One region of the Micromonospora aurantiaca ATCC 27029 genome, then DNA from elsewhere that is predicted to be linked to it. Evidence: riboswitches for the same ligand, from Rfam matches in the RefSeq annotation. Region 1 holds a riboswitch; each other region holds the start of a gene.
The links. A riboswitch is a leader RNA that binds a small molecule or an ion and turns the genes downstream of it on or off. The one in region 1 is predicted to bind cyclic di-AMP.
Positions count from the first base shown of each region.

Region 2: linked by a shared signal. The riboswitch ahead of MICAU_RS23530 (coiled-coil domain-containing protein) and the one ahead of MICAU_RS10385 (C39 family peptidase) in region 1 are both predicted to bind cyclic di-AMP.
Region 3: linked by a shared signal. The riboswitch ahead of MICAU_RS16690 (LysM peptidoglycan-binding domain-containing protein) and the one ahead of MICAU_RS10385 (C39 family peptidase) in region 1 are both predicted to bind cyclic di-AMP.
Region 4: linked by a shared signal. The riboswitch ahead of MICAU_RS00565 (C40 family peptidase) and the one ahead of MICAU_RS10385 (C39 family peptidase) in region 1 are both predicted to bind cyclic di-AMP.

Region 1 is NC_014391.1:2,194,007-2,201,036, forward strand. It holds gene MICAU_RS10365 (polysaccharide pyruvyl transferase family protein) at 1-1,092, opposite strand, end outside; gene MICAU_RS10370 (acyltransferase family protein) at 1,248-2,465, shown strand; gene MICAU_RS10375 (hypothetical protein) at 2,546-2,890, shown strand; gene MICAU_RS10380 (hypothetical protein) at 3,026-3,790, shown strand; cyclic di-AMP (ydaO/yuaA leader) riboswitch at 4,099-4,241, shown strand; gene MICAU_RS10385 (C39 family peptidase) at 4,445-5,287, shown strand; partial or broken gene MICAU_RS10390 (alpha/beta fold hydrolase) at 5,738-6,274, shown strand; gene MICAU_RS10395 (CDP-glycerol glycerophosphotransferase family protein) at 6,480-7,030, opposite strand, start outside.
Region 2 is NC_014391.1:5,336,754-5,343,783, forward strand. It holds gene MICAU_RS23520 (HelD family protein) at 111-2,225, shown strand; gene MICAU_RS23525 (cation diffusion facilitator family transporter) at 2,330-3,244, shown strand; cyclic di-AMP (ydaO/yuaA leader) riboswitch at 3,389-3,519, shown strand; gene MICAU_RS23530 (coiled-coil domain-containing protein) at 3,524-4,597, shown strand; gene MICAU_RS23535 (SRPBCC family protein) at 4,623-5,075, opposite strand; gene MICAU_RS23540 (STAS domain-containing protein) at 5,179-5,538, opposite strand; gene MICAU_RS23545 (hypothetical protein) at 5,957-6,361, shown strand; gene MICAU_RS23550 (BON domain-containing protein) at 6,522-7,030, shown strand, end outside.
Region 3 is NC_014391.1:3,761,852-3,768,881, reverse strand. It holds gene MICAU_RS16705 (SDR family oxidoreductase) at 1-522, opposite strand, end outside; gene MICAU_RS16700 (winged helix-turn-helix transcriptional regulator) at 554-1,030, opposite strand; gene MICAU_RS16695 (LLM class flavin-dependent oxidoreductase) at 1,077-2,639, opposite strand; cyclic di-AMP (ydaO/yuaA leader) riboswitch at 2,798-2,956, shown strand; gene MICAU_RS16690 (LysM peptidoglycan-binding domain-containing protein) at 2,955-3,614, shown strand; gene MICAU_RS16685 (YbaB/EbfC family nucleoid-associated protein) at 3,803-4,252, shown strand; gene MICAU_RS16680 (M4 family metallopeptidase) at 4,373-6,436, opposite strand; gene MICAU_RS16675 (transglycosylase domain-containing protein) at 6,849-7,030, opposite strand, start outside.
Region 4 is NC_014391.1:114,953-121,982, reverse strand. It holds gene MICAU_RS00600 (SRPBCC family protein) at 1-307, opposite strand, end outside; gene MICAU_RS00595 (hypothetical protein) at 395-814, opposite strand; tRNA gene MICAU_RS00585 (tRNA-Gly) at 1,304-1,377, opposite strand; gene MICAU_RS00580 (zinc metalloprotease) at 1,622-2,614, shown strand; gene MICAU_RS00575 (pyridoxamine 5'-phosphate oxidase family protein) at 2,684-3,229, opposite strand; gene dcd (dCTP deaminase) at 3,308-3,886, shown strand; gene MICAU_RS00565 (C40 family peptidase) at 3,951-4,982, opposite strand; cyclic di-AMP (ydaO/yuaA leader) riboswitch at 4,996-5,130, opposite strand; gene MICAU_RS00560 (N-acetylmuramoyl-L-alanine amidase) at 5,369-7,030, shown strand, end outside.

The DNA.
Region 1 (7,030 bases):
GAACGAGGTGCCGAGGTCGTGCTTGCGTAGGAACGCGGTGATGGTCTCGAAGCGGGCCTTGTGGCCGTCGTTGAGCGCTGTGTAGTCGGCCTCCGCGTAGAGGTCGGCGGCGTCCACGTCGGCCGGCACGTCCCGCATGATCCGGTGCGGGATGCCGAAGTAGCGGGCCAGTTCCAGGGTGCGCGAGTCGTGCGCGAACAGGTAGCCGGGCGTGCCCGCCACGAGCGCGGTGATGGTGCCGTGGATGCGGGTGCCGAACGCGAAGTCGTACCCGGACAGGTGCGACATCCAGGTCCACGGGTCGACGAACATGCGCACCTTGTCCTCGGCGAACAGCGGGTGCGAGGTGTGCAGCGGGATGTCGCTGCTCTGGCCCCGGTGCTCGGGCGCGTCGCCGTAGAGCAGGGTGCCGAGCGTGCGCAGGTCCTGCGGCACGTAGCAGAGGTTCGGGTAGCGCTCCTGGTGGTGGCGGACCACCGCGGCCATCGAGCGGACGTACGGGGAGATGGTCAGTGCGACCTTCGAGTCGGCGGTCAGCTCCGGGCGGCTCTTCTCCAGCTGGAACGTGTCGCCGTGCAGGAACATCGACGGGCAGCCGATCTGCTCCACGGCGGAGAAGCCCAGCGCGTTGAGGTAGCTCTCGGTCACCTCGCCGCGTACGCCGATGCTGTGCGACCGGTCCAGCACGGCCTTGCAGAACGCGCGGACCGGCTCGTCGATCGGCCGCAGGTACTCGCGGTCGCCGTCGACGTTCGTCTGCACGCCGACGCCGAGCACCACCACCGGGATCTTCAGCCGTTCGATCAGCCGGGTCAGCGGCGTCAGGCGGTGCACGAAGCTGCGCCGGAACGCGTTCGCCAGCGGTACGACGAACACGTCGTGCCGCTCGTTGATCTCGTCGGCGAGACGCGGGTCGGCCGGGGTGCGTGTCGGTGTGATCTCGGCCGTGGAGGTGGCGAGCAGCTTGTGTGCGGCGTGGCTGAAGACCAGGTTGCCGCTGTTGTCCCCGATCCAGTTGCCGGCGAACGTCTCCTCGGGCGTGAGGACGTCGAACGGGCCCTTGCGGGCGCGGAGCAGGATCCGCTGGTGCATCCGGTTCGCTCACCTTCCGTACGGCACGGCGTGCGGGCGGGAGCCGGGTGGGTGCCCGCGCGTGCAGAACGGAAATCCTATCCGCCGCCCGAGCGGAGCCGAGCGGACGTCGGCTCGCCGGGAACGTCCCGGTTCCCCGGGGTAGGGTGCCCGGAATGACCAGCGCGCCGACCGTCACCCGTGCCCCGCGACTGCCGTCGCTGACCGGATTGCGGTGGGTGGCCGCGCTGCTGGTCTTCGGCTTCCACGCCGGGACCATGGGGATCGTCGCCGAGCCGCACCTGAAGCCCCTGGTCGACAAGGCGTTCAGCCTGGGCCTGTCCGGCGTCGAGTTCTTCTTCATCCTCAGCGGGTTCGTGCTGGTCTGGTCGTACCGGGACGGGGAGCGCGCGTGGACGTTCCTGCGCCGCCGGTTCGCCAAGATCTACCCGAACCACGTGGTGACGTTCGTCGCGGCGCTGGCCGTAGCGGCCTGGTTCGCCGACCCGGTCGTGCCGTGGGCCGCGATCGCCAACTTCTTCCTGGTCCAGGCATGGATCCCGCTGGGCGGCTACTTCTACAGCGTCAACAACGTGAGCTGGTCGCTCTCCTGCGAGCTGGCCTTCTACCTGTGCCTGCCGCTCGTGGTGCCGTGGCTGCGCCGGGCCCGTACCGGCGTGCTGCGGACCGTGCTGGTCGCGGCACCACTGCTCATCCTGGCGCTGTGGCCCGGCCAGCAGCTCGTGCCGGAGGAGCAGCGGTGGTGGTTCACCCAGATCTTCCCGGTGACCCGGTCGCTGGAGTTCTGGATGGGCGTGGCCGCCGCCGAGCTGATGCGCCGGCACCGCTGGCGCGGACCGAACCTCGCCGCCGCCACCGGGATCTTCGTCGCCACCTGGGTGATCGCCGCGCTGTGGATCCCGGCCGAGTTCTGGGCGGCGCTGCTCGCTGTCGCGTACCTGCTGGTCATCGCCGCCGCGGCGGACGCCGACGTGCGCGGCCGCCCCACCCCCTGGCGGTCCCGGGCGATGGTCTGGCTCGGTGAGGTCTCGTTCGCCTTCTACCTGGTGCACGTGCTCGTCATGGTCACAGTGCTGCGGCTGACCGGGCACTGGGGGACCGGGCTGCCCGGCTGGCGCGGCCCGGTCGCGGTGCTCGGCTTCCTGGTGGTCACGCTCGCGCTGGCCGCCGCGCTGCACCGCTGGGTGGAGACACCGATGATGCGCCTGCTCGGCCCGTCCCGCCGGGCCCGCGCGGCGTCGCGCGCACCGGCCGTGCCGGGTCCGCGCGAGCCCGCCGAGGCCGCCACCAGCCCGGCCGCCGACGGCGGCGCGAGGCCCGTCACCGGTCCGGCCGAGGACATCGAGTACGCCGGGCGGCGTCGCCCGGACTGACACGCGCACACGTCCGCCGGTCGATCCGCGACACGCCGTGCGGCGGTGCGTTCGTGGGGGATCGGCGGTAATTTGTACCCGTGCTTCCGATCGCGCTCACCTGCCCCGTGTGGTGGGTGGCGCGCTGGACCGCCCGGATGCTCGCCAGTCTCGCCGTGGTCGTCGCCTGTTCGTTCGGCGCCGCCACGCTGCCGGCCGGTGTCGCCGCTGCCGCCCCGGCTCCGGCGGTCGCCGCCTCGACGTACACGGTCACCGGCGCCTCGACCGCGACGCGGCCGGAGGCCGACCGCGTGGCCGAGCGGCAGGCCGCTCCCGCCGGGGTTCCGGCGCCCGCGCCCCGGGCGGCCGCCCCGGCCGTCGTGGAGCCGGTCCCGGCCGGACGGGCCGTCGCACCGGCCGGCCCGCGGGCACCGCCCGCCCGCTGACCCGCTCACGGGCCGCGCCCGTTCTCCGCACCCACCGCACGTCATCCCCGCACCCGCCCCGGCGGCCCTCCACCGGCCCGCCCCGGCGAGGTCGTGCGGGTCCTCCCGCCAGGTCCTTCCCGTGAGGTGCCGACCATGTCGCAGACCGCTCTGTACCACTTCCTCACCTCCGTGCCCGAGGCCGCCGCCATCTGGTCCTTCCTCCTGCTGCTCGCCTTGGGCCTGCTCGCCGCGCTCGTCGCCCGGCCCGAACGCGACCCCGCGCCGGAGACCGCCCCCGAGCCGGCCGACGCCGACGTCGCCCGCCGCGACGACCTGACCCGGTACGCCGAGGAGGTGGCGGTGGCCGCCGCCGGGGCCGCCCAGACGGCCCGTCGCCGCCGGGAGCAGTGGCTGGCCGCGCAGGACGAGGCGGACCGGGCCTGGACCGCGTACGACGAGGCGGACGCCGCCGCCCGCCGCCTCGCCGGCGCCGCCGCGCTGGCCGCGCCGCGCACGCCACGAACCCCTGCGGAGTACGCGGCCCGGGAGCGCTGGCTGCGCCACGCCGCCATGACGGCGCACTGGCGGGGCGACCTGACCGCCCGTCAGCTCGCCGACGTGCTGGCGCGCCGCAACGGGTGGGATCCGCGCCGGCACCCGGCCGAGCAGGAGATCGTGCTGGCCCGCACCGTCAGGGACGGGCGCCGGGCCGGATGGGAGAGCGCCGCCGCGCGGGAGCGGGCGGCCTGGCGGGACGCGGAACTGGCCGCCGAGGCCGCCCGGACGCTCGCCGCCGAGGCGTACGCGGCCACAGTGGCGCTGCGGCCCGCCCCGGCGTACCGGAGCGCGACGGCGAGCGCCTCGCCGGTGCCCGCGACGGTCCGGAACGCGCGGTGGCGTCCGGCCCGGGTCGGCTGAGACGGCCGTCTCGACCGAATCGTTACCCGGAACGTGGTGAGCCCGGTCACCCTGGCCGCCGAAACGGGCGCCGGGCGCAGAGCGGGTCATCGAGTATCGCGATTGCGGGCCGGGTGGTCGCCGTCTGTCCGCTTTCCGCCGCCAGGCGCCGTCGAAACTGCTTGTCCCATTGAGTGAAGTCAGTAACCGGGTGTTCCGAAATCCGTTACCACGGATCACGTTTACGCAGGTGGGAGCGCTTGGCAGGGGACATACCCACCGGTAGTGTCGGCGCGTCCGATGCGGTAATCGATCGCCGACGGCGACGCCGCACCGACCCGCCTAATCGTGTTCCACGAACCGGGGACCCATGAGCACCATCGGGGTGAATCCGCGAGCCCACGGCCCGCGGTAGGGCGTACTTCCCGCCCGAATCCGTCAGCTAACCCGGTCGGCGGCCACGGAAGGAGTACCCCGCGTGCCCACCCCTCGATCGTCTCCCGCCTCCACGGCGAAGCGGTGACCGCGCGCGCCTGACGCGCGATCGGCAACCGCCCCCTGGGCGCCCGGCATCACGGGCGTTCCCGATCCCCCGGCCATCCGGCCCCGCCAGCACGTGTGAGTTCCTCCGCGTGCCGGGCCGGCGTGTGCCGCTCACGCCCCGTGGAGGATTTCGTGAAGCACCACCTGAAGCGTCAGCTGCGACGGATCGTCACCGAACGCCCGTACCAGATCATCGCCGGATCGGCCGCCGCGCTCGTGCTGGCCGCCGGCGCCGGCACCGTCGCCACCGCCGGTGACGACGCCCCGGTCCAGGAGAACACCGCCGCGGTCGCCGACCTCGGCGCCGCCCGCCTCGGCGAGCAGCCCGCCAGCCGCAGCGAGGCCCGCATCGCCGTACCGCAGGCATCGCCCAGCGCCTCCGCCACGCCCAGCGCGTCGCCGAGCGCCTCCCCGTCCGCGAAGGCCGCTGCCGACCCGGACACCACGCCCAAGGCCAAGCCGAAGCCGCCGTCGAGCAAGTCGCTCGACTACGACTACCAGGCGCAGATCAACTACTTCTACTGCGGCCCGGCCGCCGTGCGCAACGCGCTCAGCGCCGCCGGCATCGAGCGCAGCCAGGACGCGCTCGCCGGCCCCCTCGGCACCACCGAGATGGGCACCAACTCGGCCGAGGACACCACCCGTGTGCTCAACCAGCAGGTCAAGGGCAACCCGTACCGGACCCGCATGATTCCCGGCTCGGCCACCCCGGCGCAGATGGACCGCCTCCAGGCCGACGTGGTCGAGGCGATCACCAACGGCCGCGGGGTCGTCGCGAACGTCGCCGGTACGGCCACCGACACCAACGGCGGCTGGCACTCGTTCCCGGGCGGCCACTACGTCGCGGTGGTCGGCTACAAGGACGACGGCCGGACCGTGCGGATCGCCGACTCGGCCGACCCGTCGCTGCCCTCGTACTGGATCACCACGATCGACCTGGCGCACTGGATCGCCAGCCGCGGCTACTCCGCCTGACCGTCCCGCCAGCCCCGAAGGCCGGCACCCCACCCGGGGTGCCGGCCTTCCCCGTCTCGCCCGCCCTCGCCCCCGTCCCCGCCTCGCCCCTCGCCCTCGCCCCGCCCGGCCCTGGCGCGGCCCTCACGCCGCCTTGGCGCGCCGATCTTGGACTTTTGGCGCCCAGTTTGTCCGGCTCGCCCGCTATGAAAGGTGCCACAACTCCAAGATCGACGGTGAGGGCGGAGTGTGGGCGGCCGGAGCCGGGGCGAGGGGGCGCCAGGGGCGAGGGCCGCGCGCGGGGGCGAGGACGGGGCGGGGGCGAGGGCGGACCGGGGGCGGGGTGTGGGCGAGCCGGGGCGAGGGTGGGGCGGGTCGGCGGGTTCGGTCTCGCGTGTCCGGGGCGGGCGGTGGCAGACTGCGCCAATGGGCGATGCGACGGGGAAGCGGCACCTGATTCTCCTGCACGGCATGGGTGCCACAGGCGAGGTGTGGCTGCCCTGGGCGCCGCTGCTGGAACGCCGCTGGCCCGGCCGCTGGCTCGCCCCCGACCTGGCGGGTCACGGCTGGTCGCCGCCGCTCGACGGCTACTCGTTCGAGGCCCTGGCCCAGCGCGTGGTCGACGGGCTCGGCCCGGTCCGGCTCGGCCCCGAGGACCGGCTGGTGCTGCTCGGGCACTCGCTCGGCGGGGTGGTGGCGCTGGCGCTCGCGGCCCGGCAGCGAGGGCTTCCGGTCGACACGGTGGTCGGGCTCGGCATCAAGGCGGTCTGGTCCCCGGCCGAGCTGGCGAAGTCGGCGGAACTGGCCGCCCGGCCGGTCACCTGGTTCGCCACCCGTGACGAGGCGGCCCGCCGCTACCTGCGCGTGTCCGGGCTCGCCGGGCTGTTCGCCCCGGATCATCCGGTGGTGGAGGCGGGGCTGCGGCGGGAGGACGGCCGCTGGCGGCTCGCCATGGACCCGGCGGCGTTCGCGGTCGGGGAGCCCCGGCTGCCGGTGCTGCTGGCCGCCACCGATGTGCCGGTGCTGCTGGCCCGGGGCGAGCTGGACCCGATGGTGACCGACGCGCAGCTCAAGGAACTGGGCCGTGCCGGTGGCCACGCTGCCCGGGCTGGGCCACAACGCGCACGTCGAGGACCCGGCGGCGGTGCTCGCCCTGCTCGACCCGTACCTCTGAGCGGGGGCGAGCCGGCCCGCGACGGGCCGGCTCGCGTTTCTAGCCGGCCGCGCGCGGCCCAGGGACCGCCCAGTCGGGTTCCAGCTCGCGGCGGGCGGCGGACAGGAACGCCTCGGCGTAGGCGTCGGCGGGGAAGTCGCCCAGGTAGCGGGTCCGCGCCGCCCAGCGCTGTGCCGCCTTCGGGTCGGCGTCCAGCAGGTCGGTGAGCACCTCGTCCACGTTGGACATGTCACGCCGCAGCACGTAGCCGGACGCCGCGAGCGGGAACCGCTCGACGAAGTGCTCGCCGTCGGCGCCGGTGTCGGTGACCGCGTACGGCTTGCCGGAGTAGAGCCAGTCGGAGATGACCCCTGACACGTCGGAGACCAGCGCGTCGGCGCGGTTGACGCACTCGGTGAGCGTCAGCTCGCGGGCCGCGGCGGCGCCCCACAGGTGCGGCCGGCCGGTCTTCGCCCGGTCCGCGGCGAGCAGTTCGGTGAGCCGGGCGAGCTGGCGGGCCGAGGCCGGGTTCTTGCCGGTGTACGGGTGGGCGCGCAGGATCACCGCGGCGCCCCTGTCGATCAACCGGCGGATCAGCGTCTCGGCCACCG
Region 2 (7,030 bases), 3.1 Mb from region 1:
CGAGCGGCACTGACGTACGCCACGTGCGCGGCATGCCCCGGCGTGCCGGTTGCCGGCGGCCCGTACCCTCATTCAGCCCGTCGTGCCCTCCGAACACAGGAGCATCCGCGTTGACCGACCAGACCACGCTGGACCGGGAGATCGCCGCCGAGCAGCGCCACCTCGACCGGGTGTACGCCCGGCTGGCCGAACTGCGCCGGTCGGCGGCCGACGCCGAGCGGGAGGGCTACCGGCTGGCCCGGGTCGGCAACTTCGGTGCGCTGGTCGAGCGGGACGCGATGGTCTTCCACGCCGCCCAGCGCCGGCACGTGCTGGACGCCGAGCACGAGGGGCTGGTGTTCGGCCGGCTGGACCTGCGTACCGGGCAGGTGCTGCACGTCGGCCGTCTCGGCGTGCGGGGCGTGGACGCGGAGACGCTGGTGGTGGACTGGCGGGCACCCGCCGCCGCCGCGTTCTACCAGGCCACGCCCGCCGAGCCGCGCGGTGTGGTGCGCCGGCGCACGATCCAGTCCGCGTCCGAGAAGGTCACCCGGATCGAGGACGACCTGCTGGACCCGGAGGCCGCGCCGCCGGACATGGCGGTGGTCGGTGACGGGGCGCTGCTTGCCACGCTGTCCCGGGCCACCGGCCGGGGCATGCGCGACATCGTCGCCACCATCCAGCGCGAGCAGGACGAGGCGATCCGTTCCCCCGGCAACGGCGTCACGATCGTCTCCGGCGGCCCCGGTACCGGGAAGACGGCGGTGGCGCTGCACCGGGCCGCGTACCTGCTCTACTCCGACCGGGCCCGGTACGCCGGCGGCGGCATCCTGGTGGTCGGCCCGTCCGGTGTGTTCGTCGAGTACATCGCCTCGGTGCTGCCGTCGCTGGGCGAGGAGACCGCCACGCTGCACTCGCTGGGCTCGCTGTTCCCCGGCCTGTCCGCGTCCCGGACCGACCCGCCGGACGTGGCGGCGGTGAAGGGGTCGCTGCGGATGCGCCGGGTGCTGGAACGCGCGGTACGCGACGCGGTGCCGGACTCCCCCGCCGAGCTGCGCCTGCTCTACCGGGGCGAGCTGCTGCGCCTGGAACGCCCCGCGCTGGACGCGATCCGGGACCGGACGCTGGCCCGTGGGGCGCGCCGCAACGAGGTACGCCGGGCGGCGTTCGACGCGGTGCTCGCCGCGCTCTACACGCAGGCCCGCACGCTGCGGGTGGGCCGGCTGCCGGAGCAGCCCGCGTTCGAGGACGAGATCATCGAGCGGCCGGAGTTCCGCGAGTTCCTCAAGGCCTGGTGGCCCCGGCTGCACCCGAGGCACGTGCTGGACTGGCTGGCCCGCCCGGACCGGCTGCGCCGCTACGCCGGTGGGATCCTCTCCTCGGCGGAGATCCGGCTGCTCGGCGACGCGTACCGGAGCCTCGCGACCGAAGGGCTGACGGTGGCCGACATCGCGCTGCTGGACGAGCTGGACGCGCTGCTCGGCAAGCCGGTGCGGCGGGCCCGCCCCAAGCGCGACCCGTACCAGCTCGCCGGTGGCGTGCGCGAGCTGAGCACGTACGCCGATCGGCAGCGCGCCGCCCGCGCGGCGGCGCGGGAGCGTCCGGACGACTACCGCGACTACGCGCACGTGGTGGTGGACGAGTCGCAGGACGTCTCGCCGATGCAGTGGCGGATGGTCGGCCGGCGCGGGCGGCTGGCGTCCTGGACGGTGGTCGGCGACCCGGCGCAGACCGCCTGGACCGGCGACCCGCAGGAGCTGGACCGGGCCCGGGACCAGGCGCTGGGCCGGCGCAAGCGGCACCGCTACGAGCTGACCACCAACTACCGCAACTCGGCGGAGATCTTCGCGGTGGCGGCGGCGGAGATCCGCCGGCTCTACCCGGACCTGCCGCTGCCCGACGCGGTGCGGTCCACCGGCGTGCCGCCGGTCGAGCGCACGGTGCCCGCCGCCGACCTGCCGGCGGCCACCGTCGAGGCGGCCGAGGCGCTGCTCGCGCAGGTGGAGGGCACCGTCGGCGTGATCACGCCGGTGCCGCGCCGGGACGAGGTGGCCGGCTGGCTGGGCGGGCTCGGCCCGGGCCGCCTCCAGGTGGTGACCAGCCTCCAGGCCAAGGGCATGGAGTACGACGGCGTGGTGCTGGTGGCGCCGAGCGAGATCCGGGCCGACCCCGGCTCGGGTGTCCGCACGCTCTACGTGGCGCTGTCCCGGGCCACCCAGCGTCTCACCACGCTCGACCCCTCCTGACGGACACCCGACCGTGACCCGGCTGTCACCCATCGTTCAGTTGCATACATAGCGATGTGAACATACATTGGGCCTGGCCGGTACGGGGCAGGAAGGGTGTTGGCGTGGGCGCAGGTCATGACCACAGCGGCGCGGTGACCAACGCGGCGCACCGCCACCGGGGCCGCCTCTGGGCCGCCTTCGCGCTGCTCGCCGCCCTGATGGTGGTCGAGGCGGTGGCCGCCTTCACGACCGGCTCGCTGGCGCTGCTCTCCGACGCCGGGCACATGTTCACCGACGTCCTCGGCATCGGCATGGCCCTCGCCGCGATCACCGCGACCCGCCGCGCCGGCACCGACCCGCAGCGCACGTTCGGGCTCTACCGGCTGGAGGTGCTCGCCGCCCTCGCCAACGCCGTGCTGCTCGGCGCCGTCGCCATCTACGTCCTGGTCGAGGCGGTACGCCGGTTCGGCGAGCCGCCGGAGGTGCTGGCCGGCCCGATGCTCGTGGTGGCGGTGCTCGGCCTGCTCGCCAACATCGTCGCGTTCGCGCTGCTGCGCGCCGGGTCGAAGGAGAGCATCAACCTGCGCGGGGCGTACCTGGAGGTGCTCGGCGACCTGCTCGGCTCGCTCGGCGTGATCGCCGCCGCGCTGGTCATCGCGGCGACCGACTGGTGGTGGGCGGACCCGCTGGTCGCCGTCGGCATCGGCCTGTTCATCCTGCCGCGCACCTGGCGGCTCGGCCGGGCCGCGCTGCGCATCCTGGTGCAGGCCGCGCCGGAGCACCTGCAGGTCACCGCCGTGCACGACCGGCTGGCCGCCGTACCGGGCGTGGCCGAGGTGCACGACCTGCACGTCTGGACGCTCACCTCGGGCATGGAGGTGGCCTCGGCGCACCTGACCACCGATCCGGGCGTGGACCCGGGCGTGGTGCTGGCCGCCGCGCGGGCCGCCCTGCACGAGGACTTCTCCATCGATCACGCCACGTTGCAGGTCGAACCCGGAGCGTCCGCCGGAGTGTGCGGACAGACCGAGTGGTGATTAGGACACACTTAAATCACTGTGGCTAATGTAGTCTTATGCCGGTTTTGCCCCGCCTAGTGGCACTGCTCCACGGAGCCGTGCCCGGGCAGCGCCGGTAGTCTCGGTCGCGGCCGCACCCGCGGGCGCCACCCGGCCCCGGTGGGGCGGCCGTCGCCTAATCGTCCGCAGGGACGAGCCGGGGAACCACGTACGTGGGGTGCATCCGCGTCAGCGGTAGGGATCTTCCGTCCCGAACCCGTCAGCTAACCCGGTCGGCGTTGACGGAAGGACGTGTGAATGCCCCCAGTGGCACCTGTACGACGGACGGCCGCCCGGTTGGCGGCCCTGCTCGTCGCGACGCTGACCCTCGGCGTCGCGACCGTTCCGGTCTCCCCCGCCTCGGCGGCGCCGGTGACCGGCCTGCTCGCCGCAGCGCCCGGCGACGACGAGGGTGGCACGCCCGAACTGCGTGCCCAGCTCGACGCGGCCAGCAAGGGCTGGCTGGAGGCGAAAGCCGCGCTGAACCGGTCGGTGAGCCGCCAGAAGCAGCTGAACGAACAACTCAAGACGGTCGGCGCCGAGCTGGCCGTACGCGACGCCAAGGTCGGCGAGATCGCCGCCGTGGCGTACCGCAACGGCCGTCTGGGGACCGCCGGGGCGCTGCTCGGCAGCAGCAGCCCGGAGGGCTTCATGGACCGGGCCGCCGCGCTGGAGCAGGTCGCCGCGCACGAGGACCGTACGCTGCGCGACCTGATCACCACCCGGGACGAGGCCACCCGCACCCGCGCCCAGCTCGACGGAGAGATCCGCGAGCAGCGCAAGCAGGTGACGGTGATGGCCAAGCGCAAGGAGCAGGCCGAGCGCGCCCTGGAGGTGGCGAACGACCGGGCCTCGCGCAGCAGCAGCGGCGGTGGCAGCGTCCAGGGCACCTCCAGCAAGAACGCGAAGCCGGCACCGCGCAACTCGGACGGCTCCTGGCCGTCGGAGTCGTGCAGCGTCAACGACCCGACCCCGGCGAACGGCTGCATCACCCCGCGCACGCTGCACGCGCTGCAACAGGCCAAGGCGGCGGGCTTCACCCGGTACGTCTCGTGCCACCGGCCCAGCGGCTCTGGTGAGCACCCGAAGGGGCGGGCCTGCGACTTCGCCGCGCAGAAGAACGGCTTCGGCGGCGTGGCCACCGGCGGTGACCGGACGTACGGCAACAACCTGGCCGCGTACTTCGTGCGCAACGCCGACCCGCTCGCCGTGCTCTACGTGATCTGGTTCAAGCAGATCTGGCTGCCCAGCAGCGGGTGGAAGTCGTACAGCGGCGGCAACGGCGACCCGTCCAGCGACCACACCAACCACGTGCACCTGTCGGTGTACTGAGCGCGCCCCGAGAGGGCCGGCCGGATCAGGCCGGCCGGCCCTCCAGGGTCGCTCCGAGACGAGCCGCCAGGCCCAGGTGAGCCGCCCGGGCCTGGCGGAACGCGTACCCGAACAGTGGCGCCGGAGCGGTGAGCGTGATCTCCACGTCGATGCGTACCGTGCCGTCCGGCTCGTCGCGCAGCCGGGTGTGGTTGCGGACCGTCGTCGCGGGCTGCTGACGCGCCACTGTGACGACCTCGTCCTCGCCGGCGATCAGCACGTCCGCCTGGTACGTGACCGGGAAGTGCAGCGGGCCGAGTTGCAGCCGGTCGGTGATCGCGTAGCTGGCCAGCGCGCCCGGCCGGGCCGGCAGCTTCCGGACCCGGACGATCAGCGGATGCAGCTCGCCCTGGCGACTCAGGTCACCCAGTAGCGCCACCGCTTCGGCCCGGGTGCACCGGGCCTGCACGGTGTAGCTGAAGCTGTCGCTGCTCTGCAAGCGGGCCCCCTCGCCGTCGTGCGTCGCGACGATCGTCCCGTACCGACGCCGGACTGGCAACGGGTAGAAAGTCCCCTGGCTGCAGGGGGTGTGAACGGCGCGCTCAGGCGCCGGGCAGCACCTCGGGGGTGTCGTCGGCGAACCACGGCTCGGGCGCGCCGAACAGGCCGAGCAGGCCGGTCACCCAGAGCTGCCGGTGCACGAACCGGCTCGGCTCGGTGACCACGAGCTTGACGCCGCTGACCTCGCAGGTCTGGAAGCCGGCGACCATGGCGCTGATGCCGACCGAGTCGATGAACGTGACGAGCCGCATGTTCAGCTCGATTCGCGAGGGACGGCCCTTGGCGAGCACTTCGGCGATCGCTTCCCGCACCTCGTACGCGGTGTCGACGTCGATCTCCCCACGGGGCGCGATCTGGACGACACCACCCGGCCGCACCGACTTCACGATCGACAGGCTCACGCGAGCACCTCCACTCGCCCATGACGGGCGCCTCATCAGTACGCGGGCCGCGACCGAGAGTATTCCTCCAACGGCCCGGTCGCCACCCCCCGGGATGAGCAATTCGCGAACTGGGCACACCTGGGCGTACCCAATCCGGACCTCCGGGTTCCAGTTTCCCCTGTATGGCGGGTCGCGGCCAACCGTGCGACCGGGCGGGCCCGCCGATCCGCCGACCAGGGTAGCGGGCGCACGCACGTCCCGTGGGCACCGGTCCCGGCGCGTTCGGGTGGTTCGTCCCGTTCGCTGCTCACGGCCGGGAACCACGGCGTGGTTTGCCACGCGCCCCGGTGGGGCACTGCCCGAGACAGTGAACCCGCCGGATGGACACCGGAGTCCGAAGTGGCCGCCGGCCTTCGGCACCCGAGGAGGTAGAACGATGTTCGGATCCAACCTGCTGGACCGCCGGGGCAAGGCCGAGCGGGTCGCCGACCAGGCGTGGCAGAACCTGCTCTCCGCCGCCGGTTCCGCCGGTGACAGCGTGCGCGACGCCACCCGGACCGCCCGCCGCAGCTCCTCCGGCCTGGCCGACGACGCCACCGACCTGGTCGGCTCCGCCGCCGACGAGGCACGCCGCCGGGCGTCCCTCGCCTTCGACGCGCTCGCCGGCCGCCGGCCCGCCCTGCCCTGGACGCTGCTGATCGCGGCGGCGCTGGCGGGCGCGGCGATCGGCTGGGCCGCCGGCACCGCGGCGCGCGCCGCCGGCAGCCGGGACCGGGCCGCGGACGAGATCGAGTTCGTGGACGTGGACCGGCCGAACTCGCCGGCCGGCCTGGACGGCTGACCCGCCCGTACGACACGACGACGGCCGCCCCCGGGACTCCCGGGAGCGGCCGTCGTGCTGCCTCACCCGCCCCGGGTGAGGCCCGCTCACCCGGGGCGCGCGCAGGATCGCGGGTGCGGGACCACGTGCCCGCGCCGCGATCGACGGGAGGGGGAGCCGGATGGCCACCGACACGATCACGCGTACCGACCGGGACATCCAGTCCGCCGTGCTCGACGAGCTGACCTGGGAGCCGCGGGTCGGCCCGGACGAGATCGGGGTGACCGTCACCGAGGGCGTGGTGACGCTCACCGGCCGGGTGGACAGCTACGCCAAGAAGTGGGCCGCCGAACGGGCCGCGCACCGGGTCGCCCGGGTCCGCGCGGTCGCCAACGACCTCGCCGTCCGGATCGACACCGGGGCCGGACGGGATGACCCGGAGATCGCCGTCGCGGCCGTACGGGCGCTGGAGTGGGACGCGTTCGTACCGATCGAGGCGTTGCAGGTGACCGTGGCCGACGGCTGGGTCACGCTGCACGGCGAGGTCGAGTGGGAGTACCAGCGGCGGGCCGCCGAACGGTCGGTCGCCCGGCTCACCGGCGTACGCGGGGTGAGCAACGGGATCGCCGTGCGCCCCGCGGTGCACGCCGACGGCCGCGACCTGGCCGAGCGGATCGTGGACGCGCTGGC
Region 3 (7,030 bases), 1.6 Mb from region 1:
CATGTAGCCCACGTGCAGGCCCGCGACGCGGACGCCCCGGCCGGCCAGCTCCTGGCGCAGGGCGTTCGTCATCGACCACTCGGCGGCCTTCGCCGCGCCGTACGCGCCGACGCCGGGGAACGTGAACCAGGACAGCGCCGACAGCACGTTCAGGATCCTGCCGCCGCCGTTGGCCACGATCTGCGGCGCGAACGCCCGTACCACCGACAGCGTGCCGAGGTAGTGCGTCTCCATCTCCAGCCGGATCTGCGCGAGGTCGCCGTCGAGCAGGTCGGTGCCGGTGCTCACGCCGGCGCTGTTGACCAGCAGCGTCACGTCCCCGGCCCGCTGCGCGGCGGCGGCCACCGACTCGGGGTCGGTGATGTCGAGGCGTACCGGGATGACTCCGGGCAGGTCCACGGTGTCCGGGTTGCGGGCGCCGGCCCAGACGGTGGCGCCGCGTGCGACGAGTTCGGCGGCCAGGTGCCGGCCGAAGCCGCGGTTGGCGCCGGTGACCAGGGCGGTGCTTCCAGCGATCTTCATGTCTCGCTCCGAGGTGTGGGGAAGGGAGGGGTCAGGCGGACAGCAGGCCCGGACCGGGCAGGACGGCCAGCTCGCCGGGGGGTACGTCGTGCCCCGCGCCGCAGCGCAGCCGGGCGTGCACCGCGGCGCCGCACTCCTCGTGGGCCACCCGCACCGCCGGGCCCGCCTCGTCGGCGGCGTACGTGTCGCCCCACTGCCGCAGCGCGACGAGCACCGGGATCAGGTCGCTTCCCTTCGCAGTGAGCACGTACTCGTCGCGGGTGCGCTGCCCGGGCTCCCGGTAGGGACGTCGGTCGAGCAGCCCGTCGGCGACGAGCTGCTTGAGGCGTGCGGCGGCCACCGGCTCGCTGACGCCGACCCGCCGGGCGAAGTCGTCGAAGCGGCGGGTGCCGAACGACGCCTCCCGCAGCAGGAGCAGCGTGGTGCGGTTGCCGACCACCTCCAGCGCCCGGGCGATCGAGCAGTTGGCGGTGGACCAGGAGTCACGCTGCGCAAGGAGGTCCGTCATGGCGTCGACGGTACCCCCTGACTTAAGAGATCAGAAGTCAGCTACCTCACAGCTGGCCGGGGAAGAACCCGTGCCGGGCCAGCGGCTCGACGATCTGGTGCTCCTCGTACGACAGGTGCGACAGCAGCGTGTCGGTGAGCAGGTCCACCGCCTCCTGGAGCTGCGTGAAGTCGCCGGGCCGCCGGACCAGCTCCACGAGCGCCCGGTCGACGCTCTCCACCACCCCGTGGATCACCACGTGCTCCTCCTCGAGGCGGTCCAGCACCGCGGCCAGCCCGGCCTCTGAGCGGCGCAGGTGCGGGAAGACCGAGGCGTCCTCCAGCCCGTGGTGCTGGGTGACCATCGTGCAGTAGGCCGCGCAGTACGCCCCGAGCGTCCAGTTGTTCTGCCGCATGGTCATCTCGTTGAGCGCCGCCCGCGCCCGGCCCGGCGAGACCGAGCCCTGCTTGACCTGTTCCAGCAGGTCGCGCACCTGGGCCAGCTCCTGGCGCAGATGGTCGTGCACGTCCACCAGGTGCTGCCCGGCGGCCTGTCCCCGGGCCGGGTAGACGTGTCCGGCCGGCGGCGGCGGAGCGCTCGGGCGGGTGGACTCGTCCCACGGGCGGCGCGCGCTCAGGCGTACCCCCGGGTCGGGGGTGGGGGTGACGCCGAGCGTGCTCGGGCCGCCGGCGTTGGTCGGCTCGTCGGCGGCCTCCCGGGCGCCGCCGGCGGGCGTGGCGCGCTCGGCGGCGACCAGCTCCCGGACCGCGGGGGCCACCTCCTGGCCGAAGATCTGGATCGCGCGCGGCTCGTCGCTGCCGAGGATGAACGTGGTGATGCCGTGCTCCAGGGTGAGCCCGGCCAGTTCCTCCACCCACTGCTCCGGCGGCCCGGCCAGAAAGCCGGCGGACGAGCGGGCGAACGTGCCGGTCACGTTGAGCATGCGGCGGATCGCGGCCGGGTCGCGCCCGGCGGCCCGGGCGCCCTCGTCCACGAGCGCGTTCAGGGCGGGCAGCTCGTCGGGGCCCTTGGGCAGGTACGACAGGGACGGCAGCCAGCCGTCCGCGGCGCGGCCCACCAGGCGCAGCATGCGCGGCTTGTACGCGCCGACCCAGATGCCGACCGAATGCGCGGGCGCCGGGCCGCGCTTGGCGCCGACCACCCGGTAGTGCTCGCCGTCGACACGGATCATGCCGCGGCTGCCGGTGTCCCAGACCTCGCGGATCACCCGGATCGCCTCGTCGAGGGCGTCGACGGCGGCGCCGGGGGACAGTCGCCGCCCGCCCGCCGCCTCGATCGCGTCCCAGAACGCGCCCGCGCCGAGTCCCAGCTCGACCCGGCCGCCGGTGAGCAGGTCCAGGCTGGCGACGCTGCGGGCCAGCACCACCGGCTGGCGCAACGGCAGGTTGAGGACGTTTCCGGCCAGGCGGATGCGTTCGGTCGCCGCGGCCACGTAGGACATCAGCGTCCAGGTGTCCAGGAAGCCCGGCTGGTAGGGATGGTCCTGGAACGTGACCAGGTCCAGTCCGACCTGCTCGCACAGCCGGGCCAGCGCCACGACCTGGTCGGGCTGCCCGGCGGCGGGGGTGATGAAGCCGCCGAAGGTCAGCTCGTGTCCGTGATCGGTCATCCGTCAAGCCCTCCCGTGATCTTGCCTGGCCCTGCCACCGTAGCGCCGCCGCCGGTAGCCCGGCCGGGTGAAGAGCGTCACAAGAAGTGGACGATCGTCGCAAATCGCTCCTAGCGTCGGTTTCGTTCGCAGACGCGGACACCGCGGGCCGGAAACGCCAAATCCCGCCGCCGTCCCCGGTAACCGGACCTCGCGCGGGAGCGGGGGAACCACACGTTCCACGGTGCATCGTCACCTCGGGGTGAAGCCGCCACCGGCGGCCGGGCTCCTCGGCCCGAACCCGACAGCTCACCTCGTCGGCGTGGAGGAATCCACATGGCAACTGAATACTCAGCCCGAAGCCGCCGTACCGCCCTCGGAGCGGTCCTGGCCGGCGCCGCCGTCGGCGCCGCGACCCTGTTCGGCCCGGCCGCTCCGGCCAGCGCAGGCGTCAACTGGGACGCGGTCGCGCGCTGCGAGTCGGGCGGCAACTGGAAGATCAACACCGGTAACGGCTACTACGGCGGGCTCCAGTTCTCCCGCGCCACCTGGAACGGCTACGGCGGCAAGAAGTACGCCGCCCGCGCCGACCTGGCCAGCCGGTCCGAGCAGATCGCCGTCGCGGAGAAGGTGCGGCGCGGCCAGGGCATCGGCGCGTGGCCGGTCTGCGGCAAGAAGGGCGGCTCGGCGAGCGCGGCGACCCGGTCCGAGCGGGCCACCACAAAGGCGGCCCCGAAGCGGGCCGCCACGCGCGAGGCCGCGCCGGAGCGGGCGGCCACCCGCAAGGCCGCGCCGGAGCGCGCCACGACGACGGTGGCGCCGCAGCCGTCGTCCGGCGCCGGGACGTACCTGGTCCGGCGTGGGGACACGCTGTCGGAGATCGCCGTGACGCAGCGCGTCGACGGCGGCTGGCGCGCCCTGCACGAGCGCAACCGCGCAGTGGTCGGCGACGACCCCGGCCTGATCTTCCCCGGTCAGCGGCTGCGGCTGCGCTGACAGCGGTCCGAGAACGCCCGGCCGGGGCGACCCGGCCGGGCGTTCGCCCCGTCCGCGACACGCCGCGTCGACGGTGTCCGGCCTGCTCCCGGCGTCCGGGAGACGGTCCGCAACGGTGGTGACCGCGATTCGTCGGAGCCGGTTGCTAGGGTCACGATGCTCGGCTAAGACGTGAAGAAAGCGCGGATATGACCAACGACCCGTTCTCGGCGGCCGCGAGCATCGACGAGCTGCTGACCCGCACGCAGCAGGCGCTCACCGCGATGCGCTCCCGGGCCTCGGCGCACGCCGACGGCGAGCCCGGCGACCTGCTGCGCGCCGAGGGCACGGCCGCCGGCGGCCGGGTCCGCGCGGTCGCCGTCCAGGGTGGCCGGCTGGATTCCGTGACGATCGACCCGGAACTGGCCGGCGAGCCCTTCGACGTCCTCTGCGGACACTTCGTCACCGCCGCCAACGCCGCGCTGTCCGAGCTGGACGCCCGGGTCAGCGCGTCGGCGCGGGCCGACGCCGACGCGCTCGCCGCCCGGCTCGGCAGCATGGGCGACCAGGCCGAGCTGTTCGGCCGCGCGATGCACGAGGCGGCCGCGCGGATCCACCGCGACCGCGGCACCGCGTCCCAGGGCGCGCGCCGGGCCTGACACGGCGAAGCGGCCGGCCCGACACGGCGGGACGCCGGGCCTGACACGGCGGGACGCCGGGCCGGACACGGCGAGGCGGCCGGCCGCCGGGAGGACGACGACCGGCCGCGCACGCCACGGTCAGCTCAGGGTGACCGCGGTGTCGTCGACGACGAAGGACGTCTGCAACGAGCTGTCCTCCACGCCGCTGAACGAGATGGTCGCCGTGGTGCCTGCGAGCGACGAGATGTCGAAGGACCGCTGCACGTAGCCGGTGGCCTTGTTCAGGTTGGAGTACGTGGCCAGCGTGGTGCTGCCCGCCTTGACGGTGAGCTTGTCGTACGCGGTGCTGGTGGTCGACTCCGCGCTGTCGATGTGCAGCCAGAAGCTCAACGTCGCCCGGCAGCCGGCCGGGATCGTCACCGACTGGCTGAGCGTGTCGGTGTGCGACGAGCCGTACCCGTCCAGCCACGCCTTGTACGAGCCGCCGTGCGCGGCCTGGCCGCTGTCGGTGGTGATGACGCCGGACGAGGCGCTCCAGCTCACGTTGCCGGACTCGAAGCCCGGGTTGGCGAGCTTGTTGCCGGAGCAGCCGCCCGACGGCGGGGTGGTCGTGGTGCTCGGGGTGGGCGTCGGGGTGCCGCCGGCGCAGGTCGGGTCACCGGACTGGGCCGGCACGCTCACCGCGTCCCAGGCCGCCTTGACCGTGTTGAACTCCGCGCAGCTGCCCGGGTAGAGGTTCTTCGCCGCCTGCAGCGTCCAGGTGCGGTACTTCAGGTACGACGAGGACGAGGTCTTCAGCAGCATGCCGTTGTACATGATCTTCATGGCCTTCTGGATGCCCAGGCCGGTCACGCTGCTGCCGTTGCAGGTCGAGCTGGACGGCTGCCCGTTGGTCGGGCTGCTGCCGTTGGCGAGCAGGTAGAACCAGTGGTTGCCCGGGCCGGCCGCGGCGTGCACCTCGGTCGACGGGATGCTGCTGGAGTAGCAGTTCGGGTCGCCGAGCGCCGACGGGTTGTACATGTTGCGGATCGGGCCGGAGCCGACCAGGTTGATCTTCTCGCCGACCAGGAAGTCGGGCGCGTCGTAGCTGGACGGCTCGTTGGCGAACCACTCGGTGGCCGCGCCGAACGTATCGGCCACGAACTCCTGGGTGCCGCCGCCGGAGATGCCGCCCGGGGTGTTGTCGTCGATGCCGTGGCCGATCTCGTGCGCCACCACGTCCAGCGAGCCGATCCACTGGCCGGCGGTGTTCTTGCCGATCTGCACCTGGCTGCCGTCGTAGTAGGCGTTCTGGTCGTTGAGGCCCACCCGGATCGGCCAGTAGCCGCCGTTGCCGTTGGCGCCGTTGCGGCCCAGCCACTGGGCGAGCATCTTGTGCTCGGTCTGCGCGGAGAACAACGCGTCCACGCAGCCGGTCTCCTTGTTGGTGGCGGTGCCGTTGCCCCACACGTCGTCGGAGCCGCTGAACGTGGTGTTGTTGGCCGCGTCCTGGCAGCTCAGGTTGGTGACGGTCGGGTCCTTCATGGTGTACGTGGAGCCCGACTGGGTGGTGTTGAGCGTGAGCGGGCTGGGCCCGTTCCAGGCGCCGGTGCCGGTGCCGCGGACGACGTGCTCCTGCTTGCGCAGGACCGCGCCGGTGCGGGCGTCGACGTCGACGGTGAGCCGGCTCGGCCCGTCCGCGCCGGTGCCGCGAACAGTGGTCTCCCAGGCCAGCGCCGGTGCGGCGCCGAGCGTGTAGACCACGAGCGTGGTGCCCTCGACCGCGTTCACGGTCTTGAGCTGGGCGCGCGCCGTCTTCGCGGCGGCGGCCGGAGTCAGCGCGGGCGTGGTGGCGAGGGCGCCGATGGGCCGCTGCTGGGCGACCGAGGCGTACTTCAGGTTGCCGGCCGAGTCCGTGGCGAGCACGAAGTCGCCGCCGACCACCGGGAGGCCCTTGTAGGTGCGCTCGTACGGCACGTACTGGGTGCCCTCGGAGGAGATGACCGGCTTCTGGACGAACGCGTCGTCGGAGCCGGCCTGCAGGTAGGCGGGGCGGTTCGCGACCAGGGCGCGGGCCGAGTCGGCGGCGGTCGCGCGGGCCTGCGCCGGGTCGGGGGCGGCGGGTCCGGGTGGCGCGGCCTGCACGGCGGCGGCGGTGCCTGCGGCGAGCAGGCCGGCCGCGGCCGCGCCGGTGAGCGCGGCGAGGCGAGGTGAGAGTTTCACGGGGGTTTGCTCCTGTTCTACAGGCGCGCCGCACGGAGCCCGGTGGGGACGGGCGGCGCGGTGGTGCGAGGCAGGGTGACGGCCGGTCACCGGAGCTGCCGGCGTGGCTCCGGGTCGACAGATCGACCGTCGCGATTCGCCGGGGGTCGGCGGCTCGCTGGTGCACAATCACACGCCGCCCGAGCCCGGAGCAATGGGTGACCTGGGCAACGGCTGACAGTCGGGCGCGCCGCCGCGCGCGCCGATCCAGGCAACCATGATCTTCAATAGGCCCTGATCAGGGCGAACATCGCCGACGGTGGATGGATGCCGGTGCAAATTGCGGACGTTGCCGCTGTGTGCGAATGGCGCGCATAGACGCGAGGCCGCCGTCAGCGCGGCCGGGCGGCGGCCGGACCGCCGCCCGGCCGGGTCAGCGTGGGCCGCGGGTCCGCGTCGGCGACACGGTGGGCAGCGGCGGCAGCGACGGCCGCGAGGTCGGCCGCCCGGTCGGGTCCGGGCTCGGGCTCGACGAGGACGGGCTCGGGCTCGGCGACTCCGACGGCGTCGGCGCGGCGGTGGTCGCCGGCGGAGGCGCCGACCGGGTCGGCTCCG
Region 4 (7,030 bases), 2.1 Mb from region 1:
CGAGCGGCACAACCGTGAGCACGCCGCCGCTGGAGTATCCGGAAGTCAACGTACGGGTGACGGCACGACGTCCCGGTTCGACCTCGACGACCTCGTGCATGATCCCCAGTCGACCGTCGGGGCTCCGATGCACGAACGCCTGGATCTCGCCGACTCCCTTCGGTCCGGGCAGAGTGACGCCGATCTCAATCGAGTCGTCCAGCACCTCCAACGACGCCGGATCCTCCATGAAGCCGAAGGCCGCCTCCGCGCTCGTCGGCAGGTCGACGGTGGCCGTCTCCCGTACCTGGACCGCAGTCGTCGTCACCCTGATCAACCGTAGACGCGAGCGCACGCCGCATTGTGTCAGTCGACCCGTCGACGGTGGGGGCGAGATCAGCGCTACGCGCCCTCGCTAGCGGGCGCCGCCCGGTGCGAACACGGCATAGAAGTACCGAAGGCTGTCCTCCGGACCGTTCTCCAGGCGCTTGAAGGCCTTCGCGATCGGATTGCACCAGCCCTGCCCGGCGAGCTCGACCACCATGGGCCATCCGACGACGGCCAGTTCGTCTGCCGTCGTTGCGCGCCACCGTCCACCCGCATGCCGGGTCAGCACCTCGCCGACATAGCAACCGAAGCCGAAGAGAGTCTCTGCCACCTGTCCAGCGGCGAGGCCCTCGGCCCGAAAGCCGTCGAGGATGGCGTCCACGGCCGCCAGGCTGTCCGGCGTGTAGTCCAGGTGCACACCGCTGACCTGGGCCGCTGACACCACGATGTCGCCCGCGAACCGGGCTGCGTTCTCCGGCACGGGCGCGTACTTCAGGCGCAGTTGCACGGTTCTCTCCGTTGATCAACAGATGGGGATCGCGCGATCGTACCGACGACGGCCGACAAGCAGTGGCCTCGCGCCCGGCCTCGGGCCCAGCTGTCGCATGCCCCCTCGTCAGCACAACTACGTAACACCTGGCTCGTCTTTTGCTACGCGATGGCCCGCCTCCCCAACGGGGAGGTTCTCGTTGGGCAGGCTCCGCAGATCATCAAGGCGTTCGATATCAAGAGCTTGGGGGACGTGCTTCTGCCCTGGCGGATCATCGAGCGCGGCATCCGTGGGGTCACTCTGCTTGTAGCCCGAGACGCCGACGGCGCAGGCGGCGCCCAGCAGGGCCCGCAGCCGGAGACCACGACCGGTACGGCCAACCAGGGGGAACCGCCGCAGCCCTCGGCCGGACCGTGACGGCACGCTAATGACACCGGTCGTGCTGGCTGGCCACTGAATATCGAAGGCCCTGACTCGGGACTCTCGTCCTGATCAGGGCCTTCGCGCTGGAGCGGGTGACGGGAATCGAACCCGCACTGTCAGCTTGGGAAGCTGATGTTCTGCCATTGAACTACACCCGCAGGCGGCACCACTCTACCTGAAGGTCACCACCCCTGTGCATCCAGGTGCCCGCGCGCCACTTCGGCGAGGTGGCGGCATCGGCGGGCGGTTGACCCCGCCACCTCCCCGAACTGGAGTGGATCAAGCACTAACGTCGACAACGTATGGGCGTTCTCAAATGCGTCGATGGGATGTAACGTCTGCCCCACGTTTCCGAACCGGCGTGACACACCCCCTGGCACGCCGTCAGAAAGAGGTGGGCCCATGGGACTCCGTCCCAACCTGCTGACCCGGCGTACCGCCGGTGTCGCGACGTCGACCCTCGCGCTGCTGCTCAGCACCGCCGCCGTCGGCGTCGTCCCCGCTGCTTCGGCCTTCTCGGCCGCCCCGGCCGGCGTCTGCGCCGAGCCGGCCGACGCCCACGCCGACGAACACGCGAACGCGCGCGTCGCGAAGGGCGGCAACGCCAAGCTCGACCCCAACCACCTGACCGCCAAGCAGGTCCGTGACCGTGAGGCCGACCTCGCCGCCGCGCAGCGCGAGCGGGCAAGCTTCCGGACCGGCGCCGTCGCCCCGCTGGCCACCGTGACCATCCCGGTCGTCGTGCACGTCATCCAGGAGAACAGCACCCGGGCCGGTGGCAACATCACCGACTCGATGATCAACCAGCAGATCACCGTGCTGAACCAGTCGTACGCGGGCTCGACCGGCGGCGCCGCCACCGCTTTCGGGTTCCAGCTCACGAAGATCAACCGGGTGACGAACCCGTCGTGGTACCCGATCGTGCAGGGCTCCTCCGCCGAGCGCTCGATGAAGACCTCGCTGCGTGAGGGCGGCAAGAACACGCTGAACATCTACCTCGGCGAGCTGAGCAACGGCCTGCTGGGCTGGGCGACGTTCCCGAAGCGGACGCTGGACAAGATGGACGGCGTGGTCGTGCTGAACGAGTCGCTGCCCGGCGGCACCGCGACCAACTACAACCAGGGTGACACCGGCACCCACGAGGTCGGCCACTGGCTGAACCTCTACCACACCTTCCAGGGCGGCTGCTCCGGCTCGGGCGACAGCGTCTCCGACACCCCGGCCGAGGCGTCCCCGGCGTACCAGTGCCCGACCGGCCGCGACACCTGCTCGACCGCCGGCAAGGACCCGATCACCAACTTCATGGACTACACGTACGACTCCTGCATGTACCAGTTCACCGCCGGCCAGGCGAGCCGCATGCTCACCGCGTGGAACGCCTACCGCGCAGCCTGACCGTCGTACCGCGTACCGGTGCCGGCCCTGTCCTCGGACGGGGCCGGCACCGTTTCGTCGTGGGCCGGGTCAGGCGGCCGGGCGGCGGGTGTCGAAGCCGTGCCGGCCACGCCGCCCTTCGGCGGCGAGCGGGTCACGCCGGGCGGGTTCGGCCCCGCGCGGATCGAGCCAGACCCGCACCTGCGGCGGAGCGGCGCCGGGCTGCCCCACCGGGTCGCGCCGCGTCAGCATCGCCGCCTCGACGGTGAACTCGAACAGCCGCCAGTCGCCCTGCGGCGACGCGCGGCCGATCCGGGCCAGCCGGGCCACCGTGGCGGGGTCGGTCACCGGCCGGGCGCGGCCTGCCACGTACGCCTCGTCGTCGCTCTCCTCCGGCGGGAACGAGTGCAGCGCGTAGCGGCCGTCGCGTTCGAGGTCGCGGCGCTTCGGCGAGTCGATGACGAAGCACCAGAGGCCGTCGGCGGTGAACACCGGGGAGACCGGGTGGACCCGGGGGCCGCCGTCGGCGCGGACCGTGGCGAGGTAGCCGAAGCCCGGCCCGTACTGCTGCATCAGGAGGCGGATCTCGTCGGCGAGGCGGGGCTCGTCGGCGGCGAATTCGGACCAGGAAGCCATGTGGACACTCTATCGAACACGTGTACGAAGATGTAGTGCGACACGCAGGTCACCGGCACCTGTCGCTATGGTGTTCCGATGCTGCTCTCCGACCGCGACCTGGTCTCCGAGATCAAGGCCGGCACGCTCGCGCTGGAGCCCTTCGAGCCCACGTTGGTGCAGCCGTCGAGCATCGACGTACGCCTGGACCGGCTGTTCCGGGTCTTCAACAACCACCTCTACACGCACATCGACCCGTCGATCCAGCAGGACGACCTGACCTCGATGGTGGAGGTGCCGGAGGGGCAGCCGTTCGTGCTGCACCCGGGCGAGTTCGTGCTCGCCTCCACCCTTGAGGTGATCTCGCTGGGTGACCAGCTCGCCGGCCGGCTGGAGGGCAAGTCGAGCCTCGGGCGACTGGGGCTGCTGACCCACTCGACCGCCGGCTTCATCGACCCGGGTTTCTCCGGTCACGTCACGCTGGAGCTGTCGAACGTGGCGAACCTGCCGATCACGCTCTGGCCGGGCATGAAGATCGGCCAGCTCTGCATCTTCCGGCTCTCCTCGCCGGCCGAGCACCCGTACGGCTCGGCCGTCTACGGCTCGCGTTACCAGGGGCAGCGCGGACCGACGCCGAGCCGGTCCTGGCAGAGCTGGCGCACCTGGCCGACCCGCTGACGGCGCCCACAGTTGTTAATAAGGGCCCCCTCCTCTACCGGAGGCGTTAAGAGGGGGCCCTTCCTTACACCCGGCCGTAGCTGTTGATGTCGCCGTCGTCGACCCGCTTCATGGTGATCGGCTTGCCGGACTGGGAGGCGTGCACCACCCAGCCGTCGCCCACGTACATCGCCACGTGGTGCAGGTCGCTGTAGTAGAAGACGAGGTCACCGGCGCGCAGCTCGGCCCGGCTCACCCGCTTCGTCATGCCGTGCTGCTGGCGCGCGTTGTGCGGCAGCGAGACACCGCCCTTGGCCCAGGCCGCCAGGGTCAGGCCCGAGCAGTCGAAGTGATCCGGCCCGGCCGCGCCCCACACGTAGATCTTGCCGATCTGGGCGCAGGCGAACTTGACCGCCGCTCCGGCAGCGCCACCGGGGTAACCGGCGGGGCAGGGCGCCGGGCGCAGCGGGCCGCCGCCACCGTTGCCGTACACCTTGAGCCGCAGCTTCTGCAGCCGGGCGATCTCGGCGTCGATCTGCTTCTTCTTCGCCGCGAGCTGGGCCTCGGTACGCGCCAGTCCGGCGATCATCTCGTCCAGCGGCTTCTTCTTCGCCGCCAGTTCGTCGCGCAGCGCGGCGACGGAGCGCACCTGCTCGTGCTGGCGGTGCGCGAAGCGGTCGAGCAGTTCCAGGCCGTTGACCAGGTCACCGGGTGAGCGGCTGCCCAGCAGCGCGTTGACGGTGGAGAGGTTGTCACCCTTGTAGGCGTCGGCGGCGAGTCCGCCGACCTGGCCGAGCGCGGCGTCCACCCGGGCCTGGAGGGGTGCGATCTGCCGGCCGAGCGCGTCGGCCTGCTTGCGCCGCGCGGCGAGCTGCTCGCGTACGGCGTTGACCTGTTCGATGACCGGTTCGAGTTTGTTCCAGTCGCGGTCGATCTGCGCCTCGATCTCGGCGACCGAGGGTTCGGCGTGTGCCGCCGTGGCGCCGCCGGTCAGGATGACTGCGGTGCCGACGAGAGCGGCGAGGGCTGTGGTGAAGCGGGACCAGCGGGTACGCGGCACAGCCGTGGACCGGTCGACCGACCGGCTCGACGACGGCCGCGGGGCATGGAGTGCCACCGGGCGTCCGTACTCCTTCTTCCGTACCGCCTACCGGGTTAGCTGACGGATTCGGGCGGGAAGGGAGCCGCCCTACCGCATCGCTGCGGATTCACCCCAGGTACCTGGTTCCCCGGCTCGCCCGGAGGCGACTCGGCGGTGTCGGACCGTCACCGACCGGGTTGGACGGTGAGACGTGCGGCCGACGATTCACCAGAGTAGGGACCACCGTTATCGATCCGCAACTTCCAGCGCCGTGACACTCCGTACGCGATGAGGCGCCGCACCTCGGTCGGAGGTGAAATTTTCTTTCAAGGCTGATTACTCACTGGAAAGGTATTGACCCTCGCGGGTGTGCGGAGTGAGGGTGGAAACGCAGTGACCCCCATCCCTGTCCAGGAGGTTCGATGCACCTCTCCGCCCCGCCGTCGGGCAGACGGATACTGCTCGCCGCCGCAGTGGCGACAGCCACCGCGCTGGCGACGACCGGCCCGGTGACAGCCGCGCCGGACACGTCCGCGCCCGCGAGCGACCGGCAACAACAATACGCCGCCGCCGCGGCCGAGTACGGCGTACCGCAGAACGTGCTGCTCGGTGTCTCCTATCTGGAGTCCCGCTGGGACACCCACACCGGGCAGCCGAGCACCAGCGGCGGCTACGGCCCGATGCACCTGACCGACGCCGCGCACATCCTCGCCATGCCGGGCAGCGCCCACGTCGACGAGGACGAGGACCCGCGCGGCGACGACTCCCGGCCGCTGAAGCTCGATCCGGCCACCGCGGCCGCACCGAAGCGGGAGACCCCGCTGCCGCCGGCCTCGCTCCAGACGCTCGACGCCGCCGCCGCGCTCACCGGGCTCGACGCGGGCACGCTGCGCACCGAGCCGGCCGCGAACATCCGCGGTGGCGCCGCGCTGCTGGCGTCGTACCAGAAGGCTCTGGGTGGGCCGGTCGGCGCCGGCACCGACCCGGCGGCCTGGTACGGCGCGGTGGCCCGGTACTCCGGCGCGGACACCTCCGACGCCGCGGCGGCCTTCGCCGACGAGGTCTACGACCAACTCGGCCAGGGCGCCAGCCGGACCACCGACGACGGCCAGCGGGTCACGCTCGCCGCCACCGCCGCGAAGCCGGACCGTTCCCGGCTGGCCCGCCTGGGCCTGCGCAACGCCGAGCGACCGGACGGGCTGGAGTGCCCGGTGCGGCTGGCCTGCGAGTGGATCCCCGCGCCGTACGAGCAGCTCAGCGACGACCCGGGCGACTACGGCAACCACGACCTGGGCGACCGGCCGAAGCAGCAGAAGATCGAGTACATCGTCATCCACGACACCGAGGGCTACTTCGGCCCGAGTGTCGACCTGGTGAAGCGGGCCGACTACCTGGGCTGGCACTACACGCTGCGCTCGGTGGACGGCTACATCGCCCAGCACATCAAGACCAAGGACGTGGGCTGGCACGCCGGCAACTGGTACGTCAACGCCAAGTCCATCGGCCTGGAGCACGAGGGCTTCGCCGGTCAGGGCACCTGGTACACCGAGGCGATGTACCGCACCTCCGCCAAGCTGGTGCGTCACCTGGCGCTGAAGCTCGGCATCCCGATGGACCGGCAGCACATCATCGGCCACGACAACGTGCCCGGCATCAACGCCGGCGCGGTGGGCGGCATGCACTGGGATCCGGGACCGTACTGGGACTGGTCGCACTACTTCGACCTGATGAAGGCGCCGTTCCGCAGCACCGGCACGCCCCGTACCGGCCTGGTCACCATCGACCCGGACTTCGCCACCAACCGGCCGGCGTTCTTCGGCTGCAACCAGCAGCCGCCGGGCGTCCCGACGCCCCGGCCGCCGGCCGAACCGTGCCCGTCGCGCGGCTCCTCGTCGGTGATCCTGCGGACCGCGCCGAGCCCGGACGCCCCGCTCGTCAACGACCTCGGGCTGCGCCCGGACGGCACGCCGGACACCATGTACATCTCCGACCACGGCGCCCGCGCCTCCGCCGGTCAGACGTACGCGCTCGCCGGCCGCCAGGGCGACTGGACGGCGATCTGGTACCTCGGCCAGAAGGCGTGG